DNA from 2 places in the Pseudochelatococcus sp. genome. Region 2 is predicted to be linked to the other one. Evidence: predicted binding sites of a transcription regulator. Region 2 holds the regulator's gene; the other holds the start of a gene.
The links. The regulator LexA, encoded in region 2, represses DNA repair genes until DNA is damaged. The targets are predictions, from matches to a motif close to TGTTCNNNNTGTGTTCNG.
Positions count from the first base shown of each region.

Region 1: a site for LexA is predicted at 5,836-5,853, ahead of ACOYJQ_RS06850 (YifB family Mg chelatase-like AAA ATPase). Genes of this name have one in related genera too.

Region 1 is NZ_JBMNUS010000003.1:94,192-104,107, forward strand. It holds gene ACOYJQ_RS06830 (hypothetical protein) at 1-3,364, opposite strand, end outside; gene ACOYJQ_RS06835 (2Fe-2S iron-sulfur cluster-binding protein) at 3,849-4,169, shown strand; gene ACOYJQ_RS06840 (universal stress protein) at 4,541-4,966, shown strand; gene ACOYJQ_RS06845 (Spy/CpxP family protein refolding chaperone) at 5,045-5,581, opposite strand; gene ACOYJQ_RS06850 (YifB family Mg chelatase-like AAA ATPase) at 5,922-7,460, shown strand; gene ACOYJQ_RS06855 (hypothetical protein) at 7,638-7,895, shown strand; gene ACOYJQ_RS06860 (DUF1491 family protein) at 7,942-8,286, shown strand; gene ACOYJQ_RS06865 (LysR substrate-binding domain-containing protein) at 8,367-9,287, opposite strand; gene ACOYJQ_RS06870 (DoxX family protein) at 9,452-9,847, shown strand.
Region 2 is NZ_JBMNUS010000010.1:30,191-40,106, reverse strand. It holds gene parE (DNA topoisomerase IV subunit B) at 1-2,123, shown strand, start outside; gene lexA (transcriptional repressor LexA) at 2,337-3,164, shown strand; gene ACOYJQ_RS14750 (ComEC/Rec2 family competence protein) at 3,265-5,553, opposite strand; gene gltX (glutamate--tRNA ligase) at 5,722-7,149, shown strand; gene gltA (citrate synthase) at 7,514-8,803, shown strand; gene ACOYJQ_RS14735 (ABC transporter permease subunit) at 9,398-9,916, shown strand, end outside.

The DNA.
Region 1 (9,916 bases), on a different contig from region 2:
CGAGCGCCTCGCCGCGCGTGGCGACGGTTTCCTCGAAGCGCGCGAGCCGTTCGCCGATGGCGTTCTCGATGCGGGCCGCACCGTTCTCGACGCTGCCGTCGACAGCGCTGACGAGCCTGACGACCGTGCCGGCCAGACCGCCGGCGACCTTCTCCAGCGCCGCGCCGCCGTTGTCGAGCGTGTCGCGCAGTTCGCCGATCCTCTGGCCGAGGGTGGCGTCGAGCGCCTCGCCGCGCGTGGCGACGGTTTCCTCGAAGCGCGCGAGGCGTTCTCCGATGGTGTTCTCGATGCGGGCCGCACCGTTCTCGACGCTGCCGTCGACGGCGCTGACGAGCTTGCCGACCGTGCCGCTCACCGTGACGGCGAGACCGCCGGCGACCTTTTCCAGTGTCGCGCCGCCGTTGTCCAGCGCGGTGCGCAGCTCGCCGATCCTGTGGCCGAGGGTGGCATCGAGCGCCTCGCCGCGTGCGGCCACCGTTTCCTCGAAGCGCGCCAGTTTCTCCCCGATGGCGTTCTCGATGCGCGCGACGCTGCTTCCGACGCTGCCGTCGACCGCGCCGGCGAACTTGCCGACCGTGCCGCTCACCGTGGCGGCGAGACCGTCGGCGACCTTTTCCAGCGTCGCGCCGCCGTTGTCGAGCGTGTTGCGCAGTTCGCCGATCCGTTCGCCGAGCCTGTCGTCGAACGCCCTGCTGCGCGTGGCGATGGTGTTCTCGAAGCCGGACAGCCGCGTGTGGATGATATTGTCGAGTTTGTCGGCCCCGGTGCCGACAGCGCCCTCGACGGAGGCAAGCAGGCTGTCGATGGAGTATTCGAACGTCTTCGCGCCCCCGTCCAGCGTCTCGCGCAGCGCGGCGAGATGCATGCCGAGGCGCCCGTCGATATCGCGCCCGCGTGTCTCCAGCTCCTCGCCGATGCCGTCCAGGCGGCTGGCGAGCAGGGTGTCGAGTTCCTGTCTGCCGGTATCGAATGCGGTTTCAAGGCGGCGCCGGGCGGCGTTGAAATCGCCGAGCGTCGATTTCAGGTCGCCCAGCGTGCCGTCGAGTTCCGTGCGCGTGCCCGCGAGCGCGCCGAGCGTCTGGTCGAGCCCGCCGAGGGTGTCGTTGAGGTTGCCGACGAAGCCGGAGAAGCCCTGCAAGCGCGCCTCGAACAGCCGGTCCACCGCGCCGGCGCTGTTGACGATGACGGTTTGCAGCCCTTCGAGCTGGCGCGTGAACGACTTTTCGAGCGTTTCCCCGCCCGTTTCCAGCGCCGCCTTCAGAATCTGCGTGCGCTGGCCCACGGTCTCGTTCAGATCGCGCGTGCGCTGGCTCACCGCCGCCTGGAAAGCCTCGATGTGGCGGCCGAGGGTCTGGTCGAGCCGGTTGCCGCCAGCGGCGATCGTCGTCTCGAAGGCGGCGAGGCGCGCGCCGAGCGTCTCGTCGATCGCCTTGCCGCGCGTGTCGACGACGCGCGCCGCTTCCTGCGCGCTCGTCGCGAGCGCCTCGTTGACGCGTTCGCCCTGCGTGGCGATGGCGAGCACGACGTCCCGGCCCACGGCGGTGAGCGTGGAATGGGTCGCGTCCGTGCGCTCGCGGACGGCGTTGTCGAGCATTTCCACCTGCTGCGTGAAGGTGGCCAGCAGCCGCGCCGCGCTGCTCTCGAACTGCGTGTGGGCCGTGCCGGTCTGCTCCGTGATGGATTTGGACAGCCGCTCCCCGGTCTGCGCCAGGCCTGTCTCCAGCGCCTTGCCGTCCTCGACGATGACCTTGCGGATGGTTTCGCCCGTCACGGACAGGCGCTCCGCGAGCCCGGAGCCGTTGACGTCGATCGCCTCGACGATTTCATGCCCGGTCTGCGCGATGCGCTGGCTGATCTCGGCGCCATGCAGGCTGAGCGAGACGGCGAGCGAGTCGCCGGTCGATTTCAGCGTCCGGTTCACCTCGCCGGCGCGCGCCGCGATGGAGGATGCAACGGTCGTGCCCGCTTCCGCGAAGGCTTTCGTGGCCTTCTCCGTGCTCTCGTCAAGCATGCCGGCGAGGTTTTCGCCGGTGCGCGCCAGCCCGTCGCCGATCTCCCTGGCCTTCAGGTCGAGCGCCTGAGAAACGTTCTCGCTGGCGAGCGACAGCCTTTCGTTGACCGTGCTGCTCACGCCGGCCAGCTTGTCGACGAATTGCGCGCCCTGCGCCTCGATGTCCTGCACGACGCGGTCGCCGGCCAGCGTCAGCGACTGCGACAACTGCTCGCCCTTCGCGGCGATCGATTCGGCGATGCGCGTGCCGACGATCGACAGCGACACCGTCAATGCGTTGCTGCGCGCCTCCATGTCCTTCACGAGCGCGCCCTGCGAGGTGGAGATCGCCGCCCGCGCGCGGTCCGCGCTGCCGATGATGGCGTCGCGCTGCGCCACGAGTTCGTCGATGAGGCCGCGGATACGGACCTCGTTGTCGGAATAGGAGCGCTCCAGCGTGGCGATTTCGGTGCGCACCAGCGTGTCGAGCTCGCCCGCCCGTGCGATGGCGCGCTCCACGCCGTCGCCCATCGCGGCCATCTCGCGCCGCACGGCCTGCGACAGGCTGGCGACGGAGTCCGAGGAGAGCGCTTCCGGCTGCGCGAGGCGCACGGCGACGCTCGTCATGGCGCGCGCGACGTGGCGGATTTCCTGCGTGCGCGCATGCAGCGCGGCGAGGACGAAGGCGAAAATCGCCGGGCAGGCGACGGCCGCCGCGTAGAGCGTCCACGATTGCGGGTCCAGCGCCGCGACGGCCGCGTTCAGGCCGGTGTCGGAGACGTCGCGCTGGAGATAGAAGAAGCCGGCGACGATGCAGGCCCAGAGCGCCGACAACGCCGCGGCGATCCAGTAGGGGCCGGATGAGGGCTTGCGTTGCAGCGACTGAAGAAGCGCGCCGACGGCTTCCCTGTCGTCGTTCGCCACGCGCGCCGTGTCGGGGGCGACGACGGCGCTCTTGCGGGCATCGCGCGCGGCGGCGCTCTCGTTCCTGCCGGCCGTCTCGCCGCTCTCGCGCGGCGCCGGCGAAGGCTGCGCTTCGGCGGACGGCGCGGCGGGACGGGAAGGCTGGCTCTCCGCGCGCGTCACGGGCGTGTCGGCGCGCGGCAGGCCCGCCCGTGCGGCAGGCGAAGCGGCGGCGGTCGTGCCGGGCGGGGAAAATCGGCCGGTGGCTGCGGCCTGCGCGAAGGTCTCTCCCGCTCCTTCCCTCACGTCGCGCTGCGCGGTCTCGCGGGGCGGCGTTTCGGCGGGCGGTTTCGGGGCGGGTGTTTCGGCGTTGCCGGCGGCGGGGCGCGGCGGCGATTTCAGATTAAGCGCTTCCTCGATCGCGGACAGCGCTTCGGCCGTTGTATCGATACGCTTGCTGTTCTGAACCATGTTGCTGCCTCGTTCGCGCGATCCGCGCCCTGCCGCGACGCCCGCAAACACGGATGGCGCAGCATGAAAACAATCTTGCCCTATCCGTAAACCTAAACTTTGCCCCGCCGAAAGAAAACCCGCCCGGACAGGTTTGGGCCGGCCCGTTAAGGAGATATTAAGTTTATGGTAAACGTGCCCGCGGAGCTTGCGGAAAAGCGCGCCGCGCTTTTGCCGGCATCGCCCGTCAGGGTATCGTGCGGGAGTGAACGGAACGTCAAATCGGAATTCGGATGCTGCATTTTCGAACGAATCTGATGCAAGAAGCGGATGGCCGGGGCAAACTCCGATTCAGGCGTCCGCGCATCGTGCTCCGGCGGCCAAGAACTTCTGACAAAACCTCAGGGCTGAGGATGGCTGAAATCGCCGGCCAGCCGACGCCGCGAGGTTTTGTCAGAAGTTCCGGGGCCCGGTTCGCCAATCGATCAGGGGGGCAAGGTTTGGCATGCCTATCGTAACTTACATCGACTCGTCCGGCGCGGCGCGGAGCGTCGACGCCGCGCCGGGAGCCACGGTGATGGAAGCCGCCGTTCGTCATGCGATCCCGGAAATCCTCGGGGATTGCGGCGGTGCGTGCGCCTGCGCCACCTGCCATGTCTATGTCGATGAGGAATGGATCGACGCCGTGGGCGAGCCGGAGCCGATGGAGGAGGACATGCTCGATTTCGCGCTCGACGTGCGGCCGACTTCCCGGCTCTCGTGCCAGATCCGCATCACTCCGGCGCTCGACGGCCTCGTGGTCCATACGCCCGTGCGCCAGGCCTGACGTGCCGAAGATTGCGTCCGCCGGCGCGTTGCGGTGGATGCGGTTGACGAAGGACAAGGCCGGCCGGGGTCTTTGCCGCGATACTGCGGCATGGCAGGCGGAGCGGATAGCGCGTCGCGTGAGGAAAACACGTCGATTCCGGAAGATGGATCATTCCCGCGTTTCAGCGAAATATAAGTTACGGTAAAATCAAAAAGATAGGGTGCCGGTTCTGCATTCCGTCGGAACGCCGCGCGCTCGAGAGCAGTTTGCGTTCAAATCGATCCATCGAATTGAATGCAAGTTGCGGTAAAATATAGAACTTGGAGCGGCGTGACGATTCCACCTGAATGCACGCCGCTCTGTCCCGCACGATGCAAGGAGAACGGATGATGTTCAAGAAAATTCTCGTCCCGGTCGATCTGGCGGATCTCGATATCGCGCGCGTGGCGGTCACGCGGGCTGCGGCGCTGGCGCGGGAATCGGGCGGAACCATCCGGCTGGTTTACGTCCGTTCCGTGCTGCCCGTCGCTTTCGTGGAATTCGTGCCGCCCAACTTCGATACGGAGCAGGAGCAGCAGTCCGCGGAGGAACTGGCGGAATTCGCCAAGAGCGTGCCGCTGCCGCCCGAGCGCGTGTCGACGGCGGTGCGGCTTGGCGCGGTCTATAATGAAGTGCTTGAGGAAGCGTCCGAGATCGGGGCCGATCTGATCGTCGTCTCCTCGCATCAGCCCGGCGTGTCGACCTATCTCATCGGCTCGAACGCGGCGACCATCGTTCGCCACGCCACCTGCTCCGTGCTCGTGCTGCGCGGCTGATCCGCCGGCACGACGAAGGAAGGCCGGCGCCCTTGCGGACGCCGGCCGATGTCGTTTCCGGCGATGGCCCGTCGGCGATCAGCGGGCCGGGCGCGGCGCATGCCCGCCGGGGTGGGGGCCGTCGCCGAGCGCCTCGCGCAGCAGCGGGCCGAAGCGGCGCTTCTGGGCGTCGTCGAGGCTGTCGTAGAGGGGCTTGGCCGCTTCCGCGAGCTTGGTGAGGTTGTCCGCCCGCTCCCGCAGGCCCGTGGCCTGACGGGTGAGTTGCTCCAGAGCATCCGGGCGCTCGCCGCGCTCCCTGCCTTCCGGTCCGCCGCGACGCTCGGCGAAACGCTCCGCCCGCTCGTCGGCGATGCCGCGGAGCGCCGTTTCGAGCGTGCTCCAGTGCGGTTCCTGCGCCTGCGTCAACTGAAGGCCGGCCTTCAACGCCGCGAGACGGGCGGCGGTGAACGCGGCGCGATCCTCCGGCGTCAGGCGCGGTCCATGATGGCCGCCTTCATGCCTTTCCGCTGCGGGCCGGGCAGGCTTGCCGGCAGACTCGCCGGCCGGCTGCGCCATGACATGCGTCAGGCTGCCGAGAAGCAGCGCGGCTGAAGTGGCGACGATGGCAATCTTCATATCCTGACATCCTTTCGGGTCGGTGTCTGTTGCGATATGAAAAGTATGCGGGCGGTCCGCCTTCGTTTCAAATTAATTTTCCTTAAGGCTGTGTTCATGTATCGATAATGTTTTGAATACATAATTATGTTAAGAATTTATTTCAACTTATCCTGCATTCCCATGTAATGAAAATTTCTTATTTGTTGGATGTTGTCGGGGGCCGCCACTGTGTTGGATGGCGACTATCCAGGAAAGACCTCGCTAAGCCTATGTGTTCTTTTATTGTTCTTGAGTCGTGATGTCGCTCGCATTATGATGCCCGCGTGTTGGCCGCTTTTGCGGATTTCGGGGATGGCGGATGGTTGCGCGCGTGGCGACGGTGGCTTTCGAGGGGATCGAGGCGCGTCCGGTTGACGTGCAGGTGCTCGTCTCGTCGGGGGCGGTGGCGTTTTCGATCGTCGGCCTGCCGGACAAGGCGGTGGGCGAATCGCGTGAGCGGGTGCGCGCGGCGCTGACGGCTTCGGGGCTTGCGATGCCCGCCCGGCGCGTCACGGTCAATCTCGCGCCGGCGGACATGCCGAAGGAGGGATCGCATTACGATCTGCCGATCGCGCTGGCCGTCATGGCCGCGATCGGCGCGATCCCGGCGGATGCGCTGGCGGGTTTTGTCGTGCTCGGCGAACTGGCGCTCGACGGCACGCTCGCGCCGGTGGCCGGCGTGCTGCCCGCGGCGATGGCGGCGGCGGCGCGCGGTCTCGGTCTCGTCTGCCCCGCCGCATGCGGCCCGGAGGCGGCCTGGGCGGGCGGCGATCTCGACATCGTTGCGCCCGTGTCGCTGGTGCAACTCGCCAACCATGTCAGGGGAACGCAGGTGCTGGCGCGGCCCTCGCCGGCGCTGGCGCGGATATCCGGGGCGATGCCCGATCTCGCGGACATTCGCGGGCAGGAGAGCGCCCGCCGCGCGCTGGAAATCGCGGCGGCAGGCAATCACAACCTGCTGCTGCACGGCCCGCCGGGCAGCGGAAAATCGATGCTGGCAAGCCGCCTGCCGTCGATCCTGCCGCCGCTGACCCCGCGCGAGCTGCTGGACGTGTCCATGATACACTCGGTCGCGGGCCTGCTGGCCGAAGGGGCGCTGACGGACAGGCGGCCGTTCCGCGCGCCGCATCATTCGGCGTCGATGCCGGCGCTCGTGGGCGGCGGCGCCCATGCGCGGCCGGGGGAGGTGTCGCTGGCGCACAACGGCGTGCTGTTTCTGGACGAGTTGCCGGAATTTTCTCCCCAGACGCTCGACAGCCTGCGCCAGCCGATGGAAACGGGCGAGGTGCTGATCGCCCGCGCCGCCAGACGCGCGGTGTATCCCGCGCGCTTCCAGCTCGTCGCGGCGATGAACCCCTGCCGCTGCGGCCATGCGACGGAGCCGGGCTTCGCCTGCCGCCGCCAGCCCAACGACCGCTGCATGGCGCAATATCAGTCGCGTCTCTCCGGCCCCCTGCTCGACCGTATCGATCTTGTGATCGAGGTGCCGGCGGTGACGGCGGCCGATCTCCTCCTGCCGCAGGCGACGGAAGGGTCGGCGGCGGTCGCGGCGCGGGTGGGCGCGGCAAGGGACTTGCAGGCGCATCGCTACCGCTCGCTCGGCCTTGCCGGGGAAACAACCAACGCGCATTGTCCGCCGCCCGTGCTGGAGGAGGTGGCGCGGCCCGACGGCGCCGGCCTCGCCCTGCTGCGCGACGCCGCCGAGACCATGCGCCTGTCGGCGCGCGGCTATCATCGCGTGCTGCGCATGGCGCGCACCCTTGCGGACCTCGACGGCGAGGCGCATGTCGGCCGGCCGCATCTGCTGGAGGCGTTGGCCTATCGCGGCGGCATCGGCCGGATCGCCGCCGCCGCCTGACAGCGGCCGGACAGTGATCCGCTGTGGCGAACATGCAACAAGTCGCCGCCGACGCGCTTATTCCCACAGGTGTTAACCGCATTGCAATAACTTGCTGGCGGCAACCGCGCCGGCGTCCTATGGTGGAGGTGCAGGAAACTTTCGACAAACTTTCGACGCAGCCGGGTGAGCGCACGCATGATCATAGACCAGAACGAAGCGGACGATTTCCATGACGTGATGGAAGAGAAGCGCGCGGCGCTCTTCTACGTCAAGGAAGCCTTCGCCGAGGCGCAGCTCGACGGTCTCGACGAGGATTGCGTCGCCCACGCGGCGCTGTTCGCGGCCTTTCACGCGCTTGTGAGCACCTATGGCGAGGAGGCCGTGGCGGATTTCGCCGAGCGTCTGCCCGACCGCGTGCGCGCCGGCTGTTTTTCGTCCGGCCCCCGTCATTGAGCAAGATGCCGCTGTCCATTGCGATGCCGCCGATGAAAGGCCCGCCATGCGGCTGAAAAGCGACATATGGGTTGCCGCCTATCTGCGCCGCTGCGGCGTGGAGGGGGTGCCCGCCGTGCTGCGCCGGCGCGGGGCGGCGGAGGCGGGCGCGATTTTCGTGCTGCTCGATCGGCTCAACGGGACGGTGGCGCTGTTCGGTCCCGCGCCCCAGAGCCTTGCCGACGAGGATGCCGGCCTGCGCCTGTTCGCGCCGCTCCCCCTCAAGCCCGAGCCGACGCCCGCCGTGGCGGAGGCGCGGTTGCGGCAGGAAGCGGCGTTCGACTCCGATCTGTGGATCGTGGAAGTCGAGGATCGCCAGGGGCGGCATTTTCTGGATCTCGCGAAAGAATAAAGCATTTCCGCATTCCGGCGAGAGGTGGAGATGCGAGGCGGAAATGCATGGCGTGCCGGGGCGGTATCCGCGGATGCGTTTCAGACCGGCAGGCCCCGGTCCCACGGCGGCACGGGAGAAAACCGCTCCCCGAGAAAATCGATCAGCGCCCGCACTTTCGCCGGCGGCCGCCGGTCATGCGGAAAGACGGCGTGGACGTTGCCGGTCTCCACGGTCGGCAGTTCGAGAAGGATCGGCGCGAGCCGCCCGGCGCGAATCGCATCGCCGACGAGAAAGGTGGGCTGGTAGATGATTCCCTGCCCCGCCTCCGCCGCGATGACGAGCACGTCGCCGTTGTTGACGCGCAGATTGCCTGCGACGCGCACCGACGCCCCGATCGGGCCGAAAGGCCAGCGGTCGGTGCCGACGCGCTGCGACAGCGTGTAGCCGAGGCAATTATGGTTGCCGAGATCGGCGACCGAGCGCGGCGTGCCGTGACGGTCGAGATAGGCCGGTGACGCGCACAGCATGTTGCGGCACGGCGCGAGCTTGCGCGCGATGAGCCGCGAGGCCGCGAGCACGCCGATGCGCACGGCCATGTCCCAGCCTTCTTCCACGAGATCGACCACGCGGTCGTTGAGCCCGAGCTCGATATCGAGCTGCGGATGCGCCGCGAGGAACGCCGGCAGCACGGGCGCGATCTGGCGGATGCCGAAGGAATAGGGTACGTTGAGACGCAGCACGCCGCGCGGCTCGACGTTGCCCGCGCCAGCCTCCACCTCGGCTTCCGCCACCTCCGGCAGAATGCGCAGGCAGGCGTCGTGAAAGCGCCGGCCCGCTTCGGTCAGCGTCAGACGACGGGTCGTGCGGTGCAGCAGCTTCGCGCCGAGCCGCGCCTCGAGCGCCGCGACATGCTTCGTCACCATCGTCTGCGACAACCCGCAAAGCCGCGCCGCGGCAGTGAAGCTGCCGGCAGCCACCACTTTCGTGAACACGCTCATGCTCGTCAGCCGGTCGAGCATCGGCACCGTTCCCTCATCCGCTTATTTCACACTGTCAGTTATTATTATTATGCACAAAGGCATGATTAACACCATCAGGGAAATTAACGATAGTGCGAGGCAGCATCACGGCTTTCTCGTCCGCCACCGGCCGTTCCGGCCGGCGCTTTTCGCAAGGAGCAACCATGTCTTTGACCGCAAAACTCGACAGCTATCGTCCGCAGGCGCTCGCCGTTCTGCGCATCGCCTCCAGCCTTTTCTTCCTTCAGCACGGTCTCGCCAAGCTCATCCGCTTTCCTTATGTGGAGCAGCTCGCCAACGTGCCGCTGTTTTCGCAGTTCGGCATCGGCGGCATCATCGAGGTGACGGGCAGTCTCCTTATCCTGGTCGGCTTCTACACGCGCGCGGCCGCCTTCATCGTGTCCGGTCTCGCGGCGGTGGCGTATTTCCAGTTCCACGCGCCGAGCAATTTCTTCCCGATTCTCAACGGCGGCGAGCTGGTGGCGCTGTTCTCCTTCGTGTTCTTCTACCTGATCTTCGCCGGCCCCGGCGCGTGGAGCCTCGACGGCAGGCGCGGCTAAAGCGCTTTCCGATCAAACGGAATCGTTTGATCGCGCAGAATTCGCTCAGAACAAGGAAACCGGAATATG
Region 2 (9,916 bases):
ACAGCGACGATCTTTTCGGCCCGGCGAAGCGGGATGCCGTTTCCGGGGCGGCGGCAAGGGCCGCCTCTCCTGCGGCGGCGAAGCCCTCATCGCCGGCGCCCGCGGCGAGGCGCGCCGCCAGAGGCGAAGGCCGGCCCGCCCGCCCGCCGGAAGCGGCTCCCGCCCCCGCGGAGGCCGCCTACACGGCCGCGTCCATCGAGGTGCTGGAGGGGCTCGAGCCCGTGCGGCGGCGGCCCGGCATGTATATCGGCGGCACGGACGAGAAGGCCCTGCATCACCTTTTCGCCGAAGTCATCGACAACGCCATGGACGAGGCCGTGGCCGGGCATGCCAGCTTCATCGAGGTGGAACTGGCGGCGGACGGTTTCCTGAGCGTCACCGACAACGGCCGCGGCATTCCGGTCGATCCGCATCCGAAGTTTCCCGACAAATCGGCGCTCGAGGTCATCCTGACCACGCTGCACGCGGGCGGCAAGTTCGATTCCGACGCCTACGAGACGTCCGGCGGCCTGCACGGCGTCGGCGTTTCCGTCGTCAACGCGCTGTCGGAGACGCTGGAGGTGGAGGTGGCGCGCGGGCAGACGCTCTATCGGCAGTTCTATTCGCGCGGCCTGCCGCTCGGCCCGCTGGAGGTCGTGGGGCGCGTTCACAACCGGCGCGGCACGACGGTGCGCTTCCGGCCCGACGCCGACATCTTCGCCGAGGGCGTGCGGTTCGATCCGGCGCGCCTTTTCCGCATGGCGCGCTCGAAGGCGTTTCTGTTCGCGGGCGTCGAAATCCGCTGGCGCTGCGCGCCGGAGCTCGTCGCCGGCAACGGCAAGGTGCCGCCGGAGGCGACGTTCCGCTTTCCCGGCGGTCTCAGGGATTATCTCTCGCAGGAGATCGAGGGCCGCGCGCTCGTGGTCGACGGCATCTTCGCCGGGCGCGTCGACCGCGCCGGCGGCGACGGCAAGCCGGGCGGGCACGGCACGCTCGAATGGGCCATCGCCTGGTACGCCGAGGACGACGGCCACGTCGCATCCTACTGCAACACCATCCCCACGCCCGAGGGCGGCACGCACGAGCAGGGCCTGCGCACGGCGCTGCTGCGCGGGCTGCGCGACCACGCCGAGCGCGTCAACCAGAGCAAGCGCGCGGCGCAGATCACGGCCGAAGACGTCATGGTCTCCTGCGCCGCGATGCTGTCGGTGTTCATCCGCGAACCCGAATTTCAGGGCCAGACGAAGGACAGGCTCGCGACCGTCGAGGCCGGGCGCATCGTGGAGAGCGCGGTGCGCGACGCCTTCGACCACTGGCTCGCGGCGTCTCCCCAGCAGGCGTCGCGCCTTCTCGACTGGACGGTGGAACGGGCGGAGGAGCGCCTGCGCCGCCGCGCCGAGAAGGACATCGCCCGCAAGACGGCCACGCGCCGCCTGCGGCTGCCGGGCAAGCTCGCCGACTGCACGAAGGCGGGCGCGGCCGGCTCCGAGCTTTTTCTCGTCGAGGGTGATTCGGCCGGCGGCTCCGCCAAGCAGGCGCGCGACCGCGCGACGCAGGCGATCCTGCCGCTGCGCGGCAAGATCCTGAACGTGGCGTCCGCCGGGCGGGACAAGCTGGTGCAAAACCAGCAGATCGCCGATCTGATGCTGGCGCTCGGCTGCGGCACGGGGTCCGCCTATCGCAGCGCCGACCTGCGCTACGAGAAAGTCATCATCATGACGGACGCCGATGTCGACGGCGCGCATATCGCCTCGCTTCTCATCACCTTCTTCTGGCGGCAGACGCCGCGCCTCATCGACGAACGCCATCTCTACCTCGCCGTGCCGCCGCTGTTCCGGCTGAGCCACGGAGGCAAGACGGTCTACGCCCGCGACGAATCGCACCGGCAGGAACTGATGCGCACGACCTTCAGGGGCAGGAAGGTGGAAATCGGCCGCTTCAAGGGCCTTGGCGAGATGCTGCCCGCCCAGCTCAAGGAAACCACCATGGACCCGCGCAAGCGCACGTTGCTGCGCGTCGTCGTCGACGACGACGCGCGCCCGCAGACCGGCGACGCGGTGGAGCGGCTGATGGGCAACAAACCGGAGGCGCGCTTTTCCTTCATTCAGGAAAACGCCGCCTTCGCCACCGATCTCGATATCTGACCGCAGGAGCGCCGACGCATGAATCGGCCGAGATCCCCGTCCGGGCCGTAATCCTCGCCTGCAAGCCGGTTTTACAAGCCAAGTTTTAACGATCCGGGCGGATAGTGGCGCTTGCAGAACACATTAAGAACTTGTATAGTGTTCGTGTTTCGTTTCGTAAGCAGGCATGCATGAGGGGTCGCTGGGCGAAGCTCCGGGAAGGATTTGTGGACCATGTTGACGCGCAAGCAACACGATCTGCTTCGGTTTATTCATGAACGCATGCGGGAATCCGGCGTTCCCCCTTCGTTCGACGAGATGAAGGACGCGCTCGATCTGCGGTCCAAATCGGGCATTCACCGTCTGATCATCGCGCTTGAGGAACGTGGTTTCATTCGCCGCCTGCCCAACCGCGCGCGCGCGATCGAAGTGATTCGTCTTCCCGAGGCGCTGGCCGCGCCCGTGCCGCGGGGGCGCTTCAGCCCCAGCGTCGTCGAGGGCGGGCTGGGCCGGGACGGAGGGGCCGGCCGGGAGGCCGGATTCGGCCGGGACGGAGGGCTTGCGCGCGACCCTGCTTCCGGGCGCGCCGGCGGTCAGGCGTTCCGCGCGGGGGGCGAGCGTCCCGGTTTCGATTCGGGCGAGTCCGGCGCGGGCAACACGCGTCCTCTGTCCGCGCAGACATCGGTTCAGGTGCCGGTCATGGGCCGGATCGCGGCGGGCACCCCCATCAGCGCCATCCAGAGCAGCAGCCATACCCTCGCCTTGCCGCCGGAGCTGCTGTCGCCGGGCGAGCATTTCGCGCTCGAGGTGCGTGGCGATTCGATGATCGAGGCCGGCATTCTCGACGGCGACACGGTGATCCTGCGCCGGCAGGACATGGCGGAAACCGGCGACATCATCGTCGCGCTGATCGACGATGAGGAGGCCACCCTCAAGCGCCTGCGCAAGCGCGGCTCCTCGATCGCGCTGGAGGCCGCCAACCCCGCCTACGAAACGCGCGTGCTCGGCCCCGACCGTGTGCGCATTCAGGGCAAGCTCGTGAGCCTCGTGCGCCGCTACTGAACGCAAGTCGCGGGAGAACACGGCAATGGCCATGGCCTGCGCCACACCTCCGGGTGCGGCGGTGACACAGGCGGCTCCCCGGCTTTTGGCCGAGATGCCGTTATCGCGCGCTTCTGCGCCACGGGCGTTCTTCCGGGGCTTCCCGGCCGTCGCCTGTCCGCGCGCCGGGCGCGGCCGGATGCTCCCGCGTTCCCTCCACCGTCAGCCCGTCGCCCGCCACGGTGAGGGCGATGGCGCCGAAGCGGTCCAGGTCGTCGCGGTCGATCACATGAGGCGCGGCGCAATCCGGCGGCGCCTGGCGGGGCGTGATCAGGACGGCGGCGCGGCGGCAATCTTCCCTGAGCGCCCCTGCCTCGCGGGAGAAGGCCACGCTGCGGCCGTCAGCGAGACGGGCGACGCAGCCCAGCCTGTCGCAGGCAACGTTGTGCCGCAGCGCGGGGTCGTTCGCGCGGCGGCCGTCGCCGTCGGCGCGCAGCCATTGCTCGACGACGAAGGCCGAGGGACTGCCGAGAATGACGAATCGCCCGTCCGCGCCGCGCACCGCGGCGCCGCGCCCCTCCCGATCGACGCGGATATCGGGACGCGCCGGCGCGGCGGCGAGCGCGAGGCCGGCGGCGGCCGGCAGGACCGCGAGCCAGCGCAGCGGGGTGGACCACAGGCAGGCCCACAGCAGGGCCAGCACCAGCAACAACAGGATTCCCATGCCGAAGGCGGGCACGACGACCACCGCCCCCGGAAAATCCGTCATGATCCGCGCCCCCTCCAGCACGGGAACCGCAGCGAGGCCGGCCAGATGCCAGAAGGGACCGTCGAGGCCCAACGGATGAAACGCCACGGCGAGAAAGGAGAGCGGCATCACCGCGAGTTCCACGATCGGCAGGCCGAAGGCGTTGCCGAGAATGCCCCACGGATTGAAGGTCTGGAAGTGGTAGGTGCTGAACGGCCCGGTCGCGAGCATCGCCACGATGGTGGTGACGGCGCTCATCGCGATCACGCGGCGCATCCGGCCCGTGCGCTGCCGGTCCGGCGGTCGCAGCGCGCCCCCTTCGCGCAGCGGCAGGAGGCTGCGCGCGGGATCGCCGTTCTCCCAGCGCTCGAACAGCGCGATCAGCGCCGCCACGCCGGCGAAAGACATCTGGAAGCTCGGCCCGAGCATGGATTCGGGTTGCAACGTCAGGCACACGAAGGCTGCGAGCGCCAGATTGCGCATGGACAGGGCCGGCCGGTCGACGAGAATCGCTCCCATCACGATCAACGTCACGAACAGCGCGCGCTGGGTGTCGATTCCCGCGCCCGAGAACACGCAATAACCGCTGGCGCCGACGATGCCGGCGACGGCGGCGAACTTGCGCACCGGATAGCGGACCGCAAGGCCCGGCACGAACACGAGCAACTGGCGCACGATGACGAAGAGCGCGCCGGCGACGAGCGTCATGTGAAAACCGCCGATGGAAACCACGTGATAGATGCCGGCGGCGCGCAGCGCCTCGTTGGTCTCGTCCGCGATCATCCCGCGCTTGCCCGTCACCAGCGCCGCGACGAAGGCGGCCTCCTGCGCCCGCGGCCCTCCCGTACCGGCGTCGGGGAGCAGCGGTCCGCCGCCGCCGGCCGCCTCGAGGATACGCCGCGTCAACGCATTGCGCTCGACGTCGATCCGGGCGGAAAGGCGGGCGGCCCATCCGACGCGAATCGCGGCGGGTTCCACGTCGTCCGCGATGACGCGCACCGCGCCGTTCGCCGAGCCGACCGCGCCGATACCGCCGAAGAAGGCGTCACGCGCGAAATCGTAACCGCCCGGCCGCGCCGGCTGCGGCGGAGGCACGAGCCGCGCGACCGCCGCGATGCGCGTTCCCGCCGCGATGCCGGCCCCCTTGCGAAAGCTCACCCGCACCGTCGCCGGACGGCGCGCGGGCGGAAGGCCGGCGAAGGCGTGCACCTCGATCACCGCGCGCGGCCCCTGCCCGCGCTCCTCCACCGAGCGGACATAGCCTTCGAGCGGCCCGACGACGGCCGCGTCCAGCAGCGGCCGGGTGACGAGCGCCGTTCGCAACGAGGCGACCGAGAACCCGAGAAACACCGCCCCCACGGCGATCGCCGCGAGACGGGCGCGCCAGCGCCCGCGCAGCATGAACGCCGCGACGACAGCGAGCGCGGCAAGCAGCGGTCCGGCCCACGGCGCGGGCTCCCGCTCCGCCGCGAAGTAAAGCGCGATACCCGCGCCATAGGCGACGGGGAGCCACAGAAAAGGACGTCGGCGTGCCGCCTCGGCCCGCATCCAGCGCTCCGCGGCCGGGCGCAGCCGCGCGCCCCTGTCGAAGGCGCCCGCGAGCCCTGCCCATCCCGCGAACCGGGCGGGCAGCACACCGGCCCCTCGGCGCTCCCGGTCCATCGATGTCCGGCGCTCCCTACCCCGCAGCCGCAAGTCGTGTTACATCACGCAGTATCATCGTTTCGATCGCTCCGGCCAAGCCCGATCCGCCACATCCGGCGTCAATGCGAAGCTTTTCGGGTGCGAAACGTCATCCTGGTCGTCAACATTTTCGGAATTTCCGCAGCAATGACCGCTTCCGTCGTCACGCGCTTCGCCCCCTCCCCCACGGGTTTCCTGCATATCGGCGGAGCGCGCACCGCCCTTTTCAACTGGCTGTACGCGAAACACAACAACGGCAAGATGCTCCTGCGCATCGAGGACACCGATCGCGAGCGCTCGACGGAAGCGGCCGTCGACGCCATTTTCGACGGGCTGCGCTGGCTCGGGCTCGACTGGGACGGCGAGGCCGTGCGCCAGTTCTCGCGCGCGGCGCGCCACCGCGAGGTGGTGGAGACGCTGCTGGCGCAGGGACGGGCCTATTACTGCTACGCGACGCCGCAGGAGCTGGAGGCGATGCGCGAGGAAGCGCGCGCGCAGGGCCGGCCGATGCGCTACGACGGCCGCTGGCGCGACCGCGATCCCGCCGAGGCGCCGGCCGGCGTGCCGCCCGTGGTGCGCCTGAAGGCGCCGCAAACCGGCGAAACGGTCATCGAGGACATGGTGCAGGGACGCGTCGCCTGGCAGAACGAGAATCTCGACGACCTCGTGCTGCTGCGCTCCGACGGCACGCCGACCTACATGCTCGCCGTCGTCGTCGACGACCACGACATGGACGTGACGCACATCATCCGCGGCGACGACCACCTGACGAACGCCGCGCGGCAGAAGCATATCTACGAGGCGCTCGGCTGGCAGGTGCCGGAAATGGCGCACATCCCGCTGATTCACGGCCCGGACGGCGCCAAGCTGTCCAAGCGCCACGGCGCGCTGGGCGTCGACGCCTACCGGGCGATGGGCTATCTGCCGGAGGCCCTGCGCAATTATCTCGTGCGTCTGGGCTGGAGCCACGGCGATCAGGAAATCTTTTCCACAGAGGAAATGATCGCCGCCTTCAGCCTCGGCAACGTCGGGCGCTCCCCGGCGCGCTTCGATTTCGCCAAGCTCGAAAACCTCAACGGCCACTACATGCGCGCGGCCGGCGACGACGCGCTGGTCGCGGCCGTCGCGCGCATTTTGCCGGAGGTGGGGCCGGCGCGCGGCCTGCCGGCGGCGCTCGACGCGCCGATCGCCGAAAAGCTGCGCGCGGCCATGCCGGGATTGAAGGAACGCGCCAAGACGTTGCTGGAACTGCTCGACAGCGCCTATTTCATCTTCGCCTCCCGGCCGCTCGCGCTGGACGACAAGGCCGCCGCCCTGCTGGGCAACGGCGGCCGGGAACGTCTGGCGCTGGTGGCCGGCCTGCTCGCCGCGGCGGGAGAATGGACGCCGCAGGCGACCGAGAGCGTGGTGCGCGAGGCCGCCACCGAAGCGGGCGTGAAGCTGGGCCAGATCGCCCAGCCGCTGCGCGCCGCGCTCACCGGGCGCGCAACCTCGCCGGGGCTGTTCGACGTCATGGCGGTGCTGGGGCGCGAGGAAAGCCTCGCCCGGATTCGCGACCAGCTGCCGCCCGCCTGACCACGGCGGCGGGCGGCGGAAAACGCCCGTCCCGGCGGTTACAATTTCGACACAATGAAACTCGCGATATGTTCCTGAATTTCGCGGGTTTCGGTAGGGGAATGTCGTTATGCCGCGCCGGAAACCGCTTGCCGGCAACGGTTTGCGCCACCGGGCGGGAAGCGCCGGCTCCCGTCCGCAATCCCCGCAAGGCGAAAGCAGCCAACACGGTCCGCCCGCTTGAACGACAGCCATGAATGCGCTAGGCAAACATCCGTCTTACGTCGATCGGATCGAAAACCACAGATTGTCGCGGATTTTCAATTGTCATTTCAATCCCGGCTGTGCGGCTTTCGCTAGATCACTCAGCTAAAGGGATTCATCCATGAGCGTGAAGACGAGCACGTTGACGATCGACGGCAAGGCGATCGAACTGCCGGTAAAAGAAGGATCGATCGGCCCCAGCGTCATCGATATCGCCCCGCTTTACAAGCACACCGGGAATTTCACCTACGACCCCGGCTTCACCTCGACCGCGAGCTGCGAATCGCAGATCACGTATATCGACGGTGACGAAGGCGTGCTGCTGTATCGCGGCTACCCGATCGAGCAGCTTGCCGAGCACGGCGACTTTCTCGAGACCTGCTATCTGCTGCTCTACGGCGAGTTGCCGACCCCGGCCCAGAAGCAGGATTTCGACTACCGCGTCACGCGCCACACGATGGTGCATGAGCAGATGACCCGGTTCTTCCAGGGTTTCCGCCGCGACGCCCATCCCATGGCGGTGATGGTCGGTTCAGTCGGCGCATTGTCGGCGTTCTACCACGATTCGACCGACATCTCCGACCCGCAGCAGCGCATGATCGCCTCGATGCGCCTGATCGCCAAGATCCCGACGCTCGCGGCGATGGCCTACAAGTACTCGATCGGCCAGCCGTTCGTGTACCCCAAGAACGAGCTCGACTATACGTCGAACTTCCTCCACATGGCCTTCTCCGTGCCGTGCGAGGAATACGTGCCGAATCCTGTGCTGTCGCGCGCCCTCGACCGCATCTTCATCCTGCACGCCGATCACGAGCAGAACGCCTCGACCTCGACGGTGCGCCTCGCCGGCTCGTCGGGCGCCAACCCGTTCGCGTGCATCGCGGCGGGCGTGGCCTGCCTGTGGGGGCCGGCTCACGGCGGCGCCAACGAGGCGGCGCTGAAGATGCTGGAGGAGATCGGCTCGGTCGAGCGCATCCCGCAATACGTCGCCAAGGCCAAGGACAAGAACGATCCGTTCCGTCTCATGGGCTTCGGCCACCGCGTGTACAAGAACTACGATCCGCGCGCCAAGATCATGCAGCGCACCACCCATGAGGTGTTGAGCGAGCTCGGCATCAAGGACGATCCGCTGCTGGAAGTCGCGCTGGAGCTGGAGCGGATCGCGCTTCACGACGAATACTTCATCGAGAAGAAGCTCTATCCGAATATCGACTTCTACTCCGGCATCACGCTGAAGGCGCTCGGGTTCCCCACCTCGATGTTCACCGTGCTGTTCGCTCTCGCGCGCACGGTGGGCTGGATCGCCCAGTGGAAGGAAATGATCGAAGATCCGTCCCAGAAGATCGGCCGTCCGCGCCAGCTCTACACGGGCTCGCCCAAGCGCGACTACGTCCCGGTCGATCAGCGCTGATCCGACCAGGGACCAGAGCGGCGTGCATTCAAGTGGAATCGTGACGCCGCTCCACATTCCATATTTTACAGCAGTTTGCGTTCAAATCGATCAATCGGTTTGAACGCAAACGGCTCCGGGGCCGATGGGCGGAACTCATCCGCCCCCGGTCACGGATGAAGCAGGACGAAACACGAAGGACGAAACACGAAGGCCGCGGATCGAGGATCCGCGGCCTTTTCACATGCATCTTTCATGTGCAGCTTCCGACGCCGGGTTCCCTCCTTCCGGTGCCGCTTATCCTGCCCGGATGCTCTCTTTTTCACCATCGACGGTGTGAATTCGGGCAGCATGGTCATCGGGAGGGCTGGACAATATCGGGAAATTCGACTGCTATAGGCCGGCTTGCGGGTTCTGTTCGCATGCATGCGGCGTGGGCATCGGCGCGATCCGGGAGGGAAACGCGACCGGAACAGGCACCGGAAGCGGGCCATCGCGGCAATCGGGGAACGACGGGCGGCATTCCGCGCGGGGATATCGGGGCCGTGTTTTCCGGGCGTGGGCTGCCCGGAAGCCGCCATCAACATTTTGAAGGTTCAGGGGGGCGTCACGCCGATGGAAGTCTTCGCGCAGCAGCTCATCAACGGGCTGACTCTCGGTTCGATCTATGGCCTGATCGCCATCGGCTACACGATGGTGTTCGGCATCATCGGCATGGTGAACTTCGCCCACGGCGACGTGTTCATGGTTTCCGCCTTCATCGCGCTGATCTTCTTCCTGCTGCTCACCACCTGGCTCGGCGTCTCCTCCGTCGCCGTCGCGCTTCTCATCGTGCTGGTGCTCGCCATGGCGATGACCGCGCTCTGGGGCTGGGCGCTGGAGCGGCTGGCGTACCGGCCGTTGCGAGGCTCGTTCCGGCTCGCGCCGATGATCTCGGCCATCGGCGTCTCGATCTTCCTGTCGAACTTCGTCCAGGTGGCGCAGGGGGCGCGCAACAAGGCGGTGCCGCCGGTCATTTCCGACGTCATCGTGCTTTACGAGAACGGCGGCTATGCGGTCACGCTGTCATACAAGCAGATCATCATCATCGCCGTCACGGCCGTGCTGCTGACCGCGTTCTGGTTCGTCGTGCGC